Regions from separate parts of the Delftia sp. CH05 genome, predicted to be linked through region 2. Evidence: predicted binding sites of a transcription regulator. Region 2 holds the regulator's gene; each other region holds the start of a gene.
The links. The regulator HrcA, encoded in region 2, represses chaperone genes, less so after heat shock. The targets are predictions, from matches to a motif close to TTAGCACTCNNNNNNNNNGAGTGCTAA.
Positions count from the first base shown of each region.

Region 1: rpoH (RNA polymerase sigma factor RpoH) is a predicted target of HrcA. The motif match lies at 1,795-1,821, and genes of this name have one in related genera.
Region 3: groES (co-chaperone GroES) is a predicted target of HrcA. The motif match lies at 1,468-1,494, and genes of this name have one in related genera.

Region 1 is NZ_WUMG01000005.1:3,855-7,129, reverse strand. Features, by position in the region: gene GRX31_RS06350 (Bug family tripartite tricarboxylate transporter substrate binding protein) at 1-723, opposite strand, end outside; gene rpoH (RNA polymerase sigma factor RpoH) at 820-1,764, opposite strand; gene GRX31_RS06340 (2,3-butanediol dehydrogenase) at 2,030-3,097, opposite strand; gene GRX31_RS06335 (NAD(P)/FAD-dependent oxidoreductase) at 3,167-3,275, opposite strand, start outside.
Region 2 is NZ_WUMG01000002.1:118,752-122,026, reverse strand. Features, by position in the region: gene recN (DNA repair protein RecN) at 1-50, opposite strand, end outside; gene GRX31_RS02380 (NAD kinase) at 53-949, opposite strand; gene hrcA (heat-inducible transcriptional repressor HrcA) at 980-1,984, shown strand; tRNA gene GRX31_RS02370 (tRNA-Ile) at 2,052-2,130, shown strand; tRNA gene GRX31_RS02365 (tRNA-Arg) at 2,309-2,385, shown strand; gene GRX31_RS02360 (CHASE2 domain-containing protein) at 2,475-3,275, opposite strand, start outside.
Region 3 is NZ_WUMG01000011.1:143,429-146,703, reverse strand. Features, by position in the region: gene GRX31_RS11970 (sigma-70 family RNA polymerase sigma factor) at 1-500, opposite strand, end outside; gene groES (co-chaperone GroES) at 1,582-1,872, shown strand; gene groL (chaperonin GroEL) at 1,921-3,275, shown strand, end outside.

The sequences.
Region 1 (3,275 bases), on a different contig from region 2:
GCCCGGCGCCAGCGGGCTGCGCGCGGCCGAGGTCACGGCCACGCCGCGCAGCTTGCCGGCCTGGACCTGGGCCATGGCCAGCGCGGGCGGCAGCATGGACAGCTGCAGGTCGCCGCCCTGGATGGCGTTGAACACCTGCGGGTAGCCGGGATAGGGAATGTGCTCGGGCCTGAGCGCGGAGCGGCTCTTGAGCAGCTCCATGCCCAGGTGGCCCACGGTGCCCACGCCGGGCGAGCCGTAGCTCCAGCGGCTGCCGGCCTGGGCAGCGGCCTCCAGGAAGGCCCGGCCCTCGGGCGCGCCGGCCGGCGCCACCAGCACCAGGGGTGCCACGCCGATCAGGCTGACGGGCTGCAGGTCCTTGACGGGGTCGTAGCGCACGGCGGGGTTGAGCAGGCGGGCAATCGTCAGGTTGCCGTTGATCATCACGCTGAAGGTATGGCCATCGCGCGCACGGGCCACCTGCTCGCCTGCAATGTTGCCGCCTGCGCCCACCTTGTTCTCGACGATGACGGGCTGGCCCAGGCGCTTTTCCAGCGGCTCGGCCAGGGCGCGCGCCGTGAGGTCGGGCGAGGAGCCCGCGGGAAAGCCCACGATCAGATGCAGGGGCCTGCTGGGCCACTGGTCGCGCGCCACGGCGGCGCAAGGCAGCAGGGCCGAAGCCAGGGCGGTGGCCAAGGCATTGGCGAAGAGGCGGCGTAGTGGCGAGATGGCGCTGGCGGGCATGGGTGCGTGGGGGCCGCAAAGGCTGCGGGCAATAAAAAACCCGGAGATTATCCGGGTTTGTCTTGAAGCAGCCTGTCAGCCCAGGCCGTCAGGCCATCAGGCGAACTCGGCCAGGGCCTTCTTCATCTTCTTCATGGCAGCCACCTCGATCTGGCGAATGCGCTCGGCGCTCACGCCATACACGGCGGCCAGCTCATGCAGCGTCATGCCGCCCGAGCCGTCATCGTTGACCTTGAGCCAGCGCTCCTCGACGATGCGGCGGCTGCGGTCGTCCAGCGAATCCAGCGCCATGGCAATGCCGTCGGTGGCCAGATGGTCACGCTGGCGCGACTCGATCATGGCCGTGGGCTCATGTGCGCCGTCGGCCAGATAGGCGATGGGACCGAAGGCCTGCTCGCCATCATCGCTGGGCGAGGGGTCCAGCAGCACGTCGCCACCGGCCAGGCGCGTTTCCATCTCCATGACTTCTTCGCGCTTGACGTTGAGCTTCTCGGCCATGGCGTCGATCTCGCCGGAGGTCAGCGTGTCGCGCAGCATGGCGCCGTCCTCGGCCATGGCGGCGTCGGACTTCAGGCCCTGCTTCATGGAGCGCAGGTTGAAGAACAGCTTGCGCTGGGCCTTGGTCGTGGCGACCTTGACCATGCGCCAGTTCTTGAGGATGTACTCGTGGATCTCGGCCTTGATCCAGTGCATGGCGTAGCTCACCAGGCGCACGTTCTGATCGGGATCGAAGCGCTTGACGGCCTTCATCAGGCCGACATTGCCTTCCTGGATCAGGTCGCCGTGGGGCAGGCCGTAACCCAGGTACTGGCGCGAGATGGACACCACCAGGCGCAGGTGGGACATCACCAGACGCCCTGCGGCGTCCAGGTCACTGTGTTCCTTGAGCTTGCGGGCGTAGTCCTGCTCTTCCTCGAGGGTGAGCATGGGCAGGCGGTTGACCGCGGAAATGTAGGCATCCAGATTGCCCAGAGGCGGCACCAGGGCCCAGGGGTTAGCGGGCGCCAAGGTGGTCGCAATGGAGCCGGAGGCGTTTGTCATTGCAGAGTTCCTTTCTTCCATTCCTTCATATTAGCACTCGTTAGGATTGAGTGCTAAAGCCGAAGTTCCGCGGGTTTTTCAGTCGGTTGCAGAAATCTTCGGCACTGCAAAAAGTCGCTTCTGGCTAGTCTGAGCGATTTTTGGAAACCCTGCTTGCCGGCGGGAGGCATGTGTCGGCCCCCGCCGGGTTTTGACCCCTTTGCGCCTGGCTCCGCCGGCGACCGGCACGAAAGATGCAGGTTCGTGCAGTCGCGGTGCCCAGCGGCTATTTGAACCGTGGCTGCACGATGATCTTCACCGCCGACTCGTTGTTGTGGATCAGCGTGTCAAAGCCCTGGGCCACCAGGTCATCGAGCTGGATGCGCTGGGTGATGAAGGGCTCGAGGTTGATCTTGCCCTCCTCGACCAGCTTGATGGTTTCCTGGTGGTCGTTGCAGTAGGCGATGGTGCCGCGCACGTCCAGCTCCTTCATGACCACGCTGTGCACGTTGATGGTGGCCGGATGGCTCCAGATGGACACGATCACCACCACGCCCGTGGCCTTCGTCGCGGCCACCAGCGTGTCCAGCACCTTGTTCACGCTGGTGCATTCGAACGACACATCCACGCCCTTGCCGCCGGTGAGCTTCATCACCTCGGCCACCACGTCCACCTCGGAGGGGTCCAGGATGTGATCGGCCACGCCCGATTCACGCGCCTTTTGCTTGCGCTTGGCACTGAGCTCGGTGATGACGACGGTCAGGCCCTTGGCCTTGAGGATGGCCGACAGCAGCAGGCCGATGGGGCCGGCGCCGCCCACCAGTGCCACATCGCCGGCCTTCGCTCCGCTGCGGGTGTAGGCATGGTGGCCCACGGACAGCGGCTCGATCAGCGCGGCCTGGTCCAGTGGAATGGCATCGGAGATGGGATGCACCCAGCGGCGCTTGACGGCAATCCGCTCGGACAGCCCGCCACCGCGCCCGCCCAGGCCGATGAAGTTCATGTCCTTGGACAGGTGGTAGTTGTCGCCCGGCCCCGTGGGCACATCGTCGGCCACGATGTAGGGCTCCACCACCACATGCTGGCCGACCTGGATATCGTCCACCCCTGCGCCCACGGCGTACACCACGCCCGAGAACTCATGCCCCATGGTGATGGGGGCGGACTCGCCCGAGATGGGATGCGGGTGGCCGCAGGGCGGGATGAAGATCGGCCCTTCCATGAACTCATGCAGATCCGTGCCGCAGATGCCGCACCAGGCCACTTCGATGCCCACGGTGCCGGGCTCCACCACGGGTTCGGGGATGTCCTCGATGCGGATGTCGCCCCGGTCGTGGAAACGTGCTGCTTTCATGATTGAACTTTCTGTTTTGCAAGGCTGGGTTGGCGGGCGGCACAGCCGCCCCATGGCGATTATTCGGCCTTACCGCAGGTGATGAACTTGCTGCAGGTCATAGACACGCACCGGCAGGCCTTCCTGCCGCGCCTTGAGCTGCAGCGCCAGGTACAGCGAGTAGTGGCGCGACTGGTGC
Region 2 (3,275 bases):
AGGGCCTGCACGATCACGAAGTCGCGCAGCACGATGCGCTTGAGCGCCATGGTCAGGCGCCTCCCTCGTTCCAGCCCAGTTTCTTGCGCAGCGTGGCGAAGTAGTTCCAGCCCTTGGGGTGCAGAAAGCGCACGCTGTGGTGGGCGCGGCTCACGAGGATGCGGTCGCCGTGCTGCAGCGAGGCCAGCGACTGCATGTCGAAATTGGCGCTGACATCGCGCCCGGCCACGACTTCGATCGTGACCTCGTTGGCATCGGACAGCACGATGGGGCGATTGGACAGGTTGTGCGGCGCAATGGGTGCCATCACCCAGGCGGGGATGGACGGATGCATCATCGGCCCGCCGGCGGACAGCGCATAGGCCGTGGAGCCCGTGGGCGTGGCCACGATCAGGCCGTCGGCGCGCTGGTTGGAGACAAAGCGGCCGCCGACCTCGATGCGCAACTCCACCATGCCGGAGGTGCCGCCGCGGTTGACCACCACGTCGTTCATGGCCAGGGCCTCGAACACGCATTCGCCGTCGCGGATCACGCGGGCGCACATCAGGGGACGCAGGTCCTCTTCGTACTCGCCCTGCAGCATGGGCGTGAGCGTGGCCTCGAAGTCCTCCAGCGCGATGTCGGTGACAAAGCCCAGGCGGCCCTGGTTCACCCCGATCAGGGGCGTTCCGTATTGCGCCAGGTGCCGGCTCACGCCGAGCATGGTGCCGTCGCCGCCGACGACCAGGCCCAGGTCGCAATGCCTGCCCAGGCCATCGACATCGAGGGTGGGGTAGTCTGTGAGCCCTGCGTGCAGGGCCGATTGGGTATCGAGCACGACTTCGCAGCCCTGGCGCCTGAGGAAGTCCGCAATGCGCTCGAGCGCGTTGCTGGCATTCTCGGACAGGGCGCTTGCGCTGGGAGCGTGGTATTTCCCGATCAAGGCAACGTGGCGAAACGTGGACGTCATTTCTGGAAATTACATCATTAAAATCATCACATGCTCGACGAACGTGCCAAGTTGTTGCTCAAAGCGCTGATCGAGCGTTACATCGCTGACGGCCAGCCTGTGGGCTCGCGAACCCTGTCGCGTGCGTCGGGGCTTGAATTGTCGCCTGCCACGATACGCAATGTGATGGCTGACCTCGAAGACCTGGGGTTGATCATCAGTCCGCACACCTCGGCCGGCCGCATTCCGACCGCCCGGGGCTACCGGCTGTTCGTGGACACCATGCTCACGGCGGACCGTGCAGATATCGTGACGCCCGAGCTCGTGCCCGAGCAGCCGCAGAAAGTCATCGCCAACGCCGCCAATCTGCTGTCCAGCCTTTCCCAGTTCGTGGGCGTGGTGCTGGTGCCTCGCCGCACCTCGGTGTTCAAGCACATCGAATTCGTGCGACTGTCGGAGCGGCGCTTTCTGGTCATCATCGTCTCGCCCGACGGTGACGTGCAAAACCGCGTCATCTTCACCGACGTGGATTACTCGGCCTCTCAGCTGATCGAGGCATCGAACTTTCTCAACAGCCACTACGCAGGCCTGGCCATGGAAGAGGTGCGCGAGCGCCTCAAGGGCGAGGTCGAGCTTTTGCGCGGCGAGGTGGCCACCCTCATGCAGGCAGCCGTCAACGTGGGCACGGAGGCCATGACCAGCGCCCAGGAGGACGTGGTCATCGCGGGCGAGCGCAACCTGCTGTCGGTCAGCGATTTCTCCAGCGACATGGGCAATCTGCGCCGCGCCTTCGACCTGTTCGAGCAAAAGACCCAGATCCTCAGGCTGCTGGATTTCTCCAGCCAGGCCGAAGGCGTGCGCATCTACATCGGGGGCGAAAGCCAGGTCGTGCCCTTCGAGGAGCTGTCCGTGGTCAGCGCGCCCTACGAGCTCGATGGCAAGGTGGTGGGCACGCTGGGCGTGATCGGCCCCACCCGCATGCACTACGACCGCATGATCCAGATCGTGGACATCACCTCCAAGCTGGTCAGCAACGCGCTGAGCCACAAGCGCTGAGCTGGGCAGGTTAGGATCTACAATAGCCGTTTGCCATGGCGTGGATCCGCGCTGCCTTGGTGAATCAGGGGCCTTAGCTCATGCTTGGTTAGAGCAGCGGACTCATAATCCGTTGGTGCCCAGTTCGACTCTGGGAGGCCCTACCATCCATTGGTATGAAAAAGCCTGCCGCCTTTCCGGGCGGCAGGCTTTTTTGCTGGGCGCGACGCTGCCGGCTGGCATGGCTGCGCCCGGCTGCCGTTGAATGCGACTTCCAGGTTTTTTGCAGAAATATGGCGCTTTTGCCTGGAAGCTCCAAAACCCGCTGCTACAATGCGAAGCGTTGCGGCTGTAGCTCAGCTGGATAGAGTACTTGGCTACGAACCAAGGGGTCGTGGGTTCGATTCCTGCCAGCCGCACCAAAAAACGCAAAGCCCTGAAGTTGAAAGACTTCAGGGCTTTTTCGTTTTCACGGGCCATCCGCTGGGATCCGCTGGGATGACACCCCCGGTCAGGCTTGCTGCGCCTTCGGCAGCACGATGGTGAAGGTGCTTCCCTGGCCTGGCGCGCTTTCTATCTGCAGCTGCCCGCCATGGCGGGCAGCCACGGTGCGGACAAAGGCCAGCCCGAGACCTGCGCCGTCCAGGTGCTGATGGTGGTCCAGGCGCTCGAAGGGCTGGCTCAGGCGGGCGACGGCCTGTGCATCCATGCCGGGTCCGTGGTCCCGGATGGCGATGCGGCAATGGCCGGCGTCCTGCAGCAGCAGGCATTGCACCGTGGCGCCGCTTGCCGGTTGCCCGTGCGCTCCGTACTTGATGGCGTTGCCGATCAGGTTGACGGCTGCGCGGTGGAGCATGCCCGGGTCGCCCAGCACGGGGCATTCCTGCTCGGGCAGGCTGAATTCCAGCTGCACATGGGCGGCGCTGGCCTGGGCCCAGCAGCTTTCCACGGCCTGGTCCAGCACCAGGCCCAGGTCCAGCTGCTGCCGGCGCAGCGCCTGCTGCTGGGCACGAGCCAGGTGCACGAAATCGTCGGCCAGCTGCAGGGAGGCCTGGGCATAGCCTTCGATGCGCGGGAGCAGCATGCCCAGGTCGGGCGCTTGTACGGAACCACGCTGCATCTCCAGCAAGGTGATGATGGATGCCACGGGCGCCCGTATGTCGTGCGAGATGAACTGCATGGCCTGGTCGCGCTGGGCCTGGGCGCTGCGCAGATCGCTGATATCGACCAGGGTGATCAGCCAGCCCGTGGTGGGCGGAGCCTCGAAGGCCTGGACCAGCAGCATCAGGCTGCGGCCGCGGCCGTCGCGCCC
Region 3 (3,275 bases), on a different contig from region 2:
AAGCAGACTTGCACCACGGCCCGCGCGATATGGCGGCGCACGGTGGGCACGGAAAGGCCCAGTTCAGCCGCGATGTCGGCCTGCCTCATGCCGTCGATCTGCGACAGCAAAAAGGCCTGGCGCACGGGCAGTGGGAGCAGGGCCAGCAGGCGGTCCACCTCGACCAGGGTCTGCAGCACGATGGCGCGGTGCTCGGGGGACTGGGCCACGGCCTCGGGCATGAGGGCCAGGGCGTCCAGATAGGCCTGCTCCACGCAGCGCTTGCGGTAGAGGTTGGCGGCCAGACCCTGGGCAATGGTCATCAGCAGGGCACGCGGTTCGCGAATGGCCTGGATCTCGGCGCCGCTACGGCCCAGCAGGCGCACATAGGTGTCCTGGGTCAGATCGGCCGCATCAAAGGCATTGCCCAGGCGCTTGCGCAGCCAGCCCAGCAGCCAGCCGTGGTGGTCGGAGTAGAGAGTGGCGACATCGGGAACAAGGGCGCGGTCGGCGGCGGGCATGGGAAAGCGGCACGAGTGAAGCAGGAGGAAAGGCACCGGGGCAATATGCAGCGGCAAACAAGAATGCTTCTTATTTTCATTGTATCCAAATCCTACATCGTCATTGCACCAACCTGCGCACCAACGCCTGAGTGCGGACGCTCGGCGCGAGCACCATCGTGGGCTGATTCCAACTTCGTTGAAACCAGTCGGAGCGACGGCATGGAGTCGACAGGAATCAGCGGTGCAGCGCGAAATGGGGCCTTCGAGGCGAAGCACGGCGCACCGAAGAATCGACTGGCCACTTCCAAACGGTGAAGCGGTCGTCCAACAATGGAAGCCTTCAACGGCCGGTGTTGGTCGTCCCTGTCACTCTCGCTTTGCACAGTGAAGGGCGTAGATCAGCCTGAGGCCATCGTTAGAAAGTCTGCAGTTGCCAACTGCTCCGCAGCGATTGCTGCTGCTCACGGCCACCTCGTGACCTATCAGTTGCAGCCACATGGTGGTCATCCAAGCTTCAGGGCTGGCGGCATCGCCAGATGCTTCGCGCCTCATCCGCACCCGACCTGGTGAAGCTCCCCTTTAGGACTGGGCCGTCATCGTGCCACGAAGGCGGAGCTTTTCTCCCTCTGACCTCAGAGGTCACCAGACGAGGCTTCGGTCTCGTTCGCGCCTGATCAAGGACAGTCACTCTGCACGGCTGGCTGATCTTGGGTGCGCTCAGCACCACGGCCAGGGCGCCTTCGATGCGACGTCAGGTCACAGCCCGCAAGGCTGCATGGTGATTCAGCGACAGCCTTTCGCCGGAAGTTCTGTGTGCTCCTGCAGGCTGCGCTTCGCCGCTGGCCAGCGCGGGCGCGCCCCGAAAAAACTAAAGATCAGTGGCGGAAAAGCTAATGGGTAGTGGCGTTCCGCACTCCGCGCCGGATGTGCCGTCTTGCGGCACATCCGGCCCTACCCCTTGAAACCTGGCCGAATTGCCTTATTATTAGCACTCGTTGGGTATGAGTGCTAACAATCCTCTGTCCCACATTGCTTCGAATGCCGGCCCGCCGGGCCGGCAAGTCTTTGTTTCAACTTTGTTGATGATTTAGGAGTTGGTATGAACCTGCGTCCCCTGCACGATCGCGTGATCGTCAAGCGCCTCGAAAACGAAACCAAGACGGCTTCGGGCATCGTGATCCCCGACAACGCCGCCGAGAAGCCCGACCAGGGCGAAGTGCTGGCAGTGGGTCCCGGCAAGAAGAACGACAAGGGTGAAGTGATCGCCCTGAACGTGAAGGTCGGCGACCGCGTTCTGTTCGGCAAGTACAGCGGCCAGACCGTCAAGGTCCATGGCGACGAACTGCTGGTGATGAAGGAAGACGACCTGTTCGCGGTCGTCGAAAAGTAATCCACGCGCTTCGAAACCGCACTTTCCAACTGAATCCGGAGAATTGAAATGGCAGCAAAAGACGTAGTTTTCGGCGGCGAAGCACGCGCCCGCATGGTTGAAGGCGTGAACATCCTGGCCAACGCGGTCAAGGTCACGCTGGGCCCCAAGGGCCGCAACGTGGTGCTGGAGCGCTCCTTCGGCGCCCCCACCGTGACCAAGGACGGCGTGTCGGTCGCCAAGGAAGTGGAACTCAAGGACAAGCTGCAGAACATGGGCGCCCAGCTCGTGAAGGAAGTGGCCTCCAAGACCAACGACATCGCCGGTGACGGCACGACCACCGCCACCGTGCTGGCACAGGCCATCGTCCGCGAAGGCATCAAGTACGTGGCCGCCGGCCTGAACCCCATGGACCTCAAGCGCGGCATCGACAAGGCTGTCGCCGCCCTGGTGGAAGAGCTGAAGAAGCAATCCAAGGCCACCACCACCTCCAAGGAAATCGCCCAGGTCGGCTCGATCTCCGCCAACTCCGACGAATCCGTGGGCAGCATCATTGCCGAAGCCATGGACAAGGTCGGCAAGGAAGGCGTGATCACCGTTGAAGAAGGCAAGTCGCTGGCCAACGAACTCGACGTCGTCGAGGGCATGCAGTTCGACCGCGGCTACCTGTCGCCCTACTTCATCAACAACCCCGAAAAGCAGGTTGCCCTGCTGGACAACCCCTTCGTGCTGCTGTTCGACAAGAAGATCAGCAACATCCGCGACCTGCTGCCCACGCTGGAAGCCGTGGCAAAGGCCGGCCGTCCCCTGCTGATCATTGCAGAAGACGTCGAAGGCGAAGCCCTGGCAACGCTGGTGGTCAACACCATCCGCGGCATCCTGAAGGTTGTGGCTGTCAAGGCTCCTGGCTTCGGCGACCGCCGCAAGGCCATGCTGGAAGACATCGCCATCCTGACGGGCGGCAAGGTCATCGCTGAAGAAGTGGGCCTGGCGCTGGACAAGGTGACCCTGGAAGACCTGGGCCAGGCAGTGCGCATCGAAATCGGCAAGGAAAACACCACCATCATCGACGGTGCTGGCCAAGCTGCTGAAATCGAAGCCCGCGTCAAGCAGATCCGCATCCAGATCGAAGAAGCCACCAGCGACTACGACCGCGAAAAGCTGCAAGAGCGCGTGGCCAAGCTGGCCGGCGGCGTGGCCGTGATCAAGGTCGGCGCTGCCACCGAAGTCGAGATGAAGGAAAAGAAGGCCCGCGTTGAAGACGCCCTGCACGCTACCCGCGCTGCTGTGGAAGAAGGCATCGTGGCCGGCGGCGGCGTGGCTCTGCTGCGTGCCAAGCAAGCCGTGGGCGAACTGAAGACCGGCGACGCCGAGCAGGACGCCGGCATCAAGCTGATCATGAAGGCCATCGAAGCGCCCCTGCG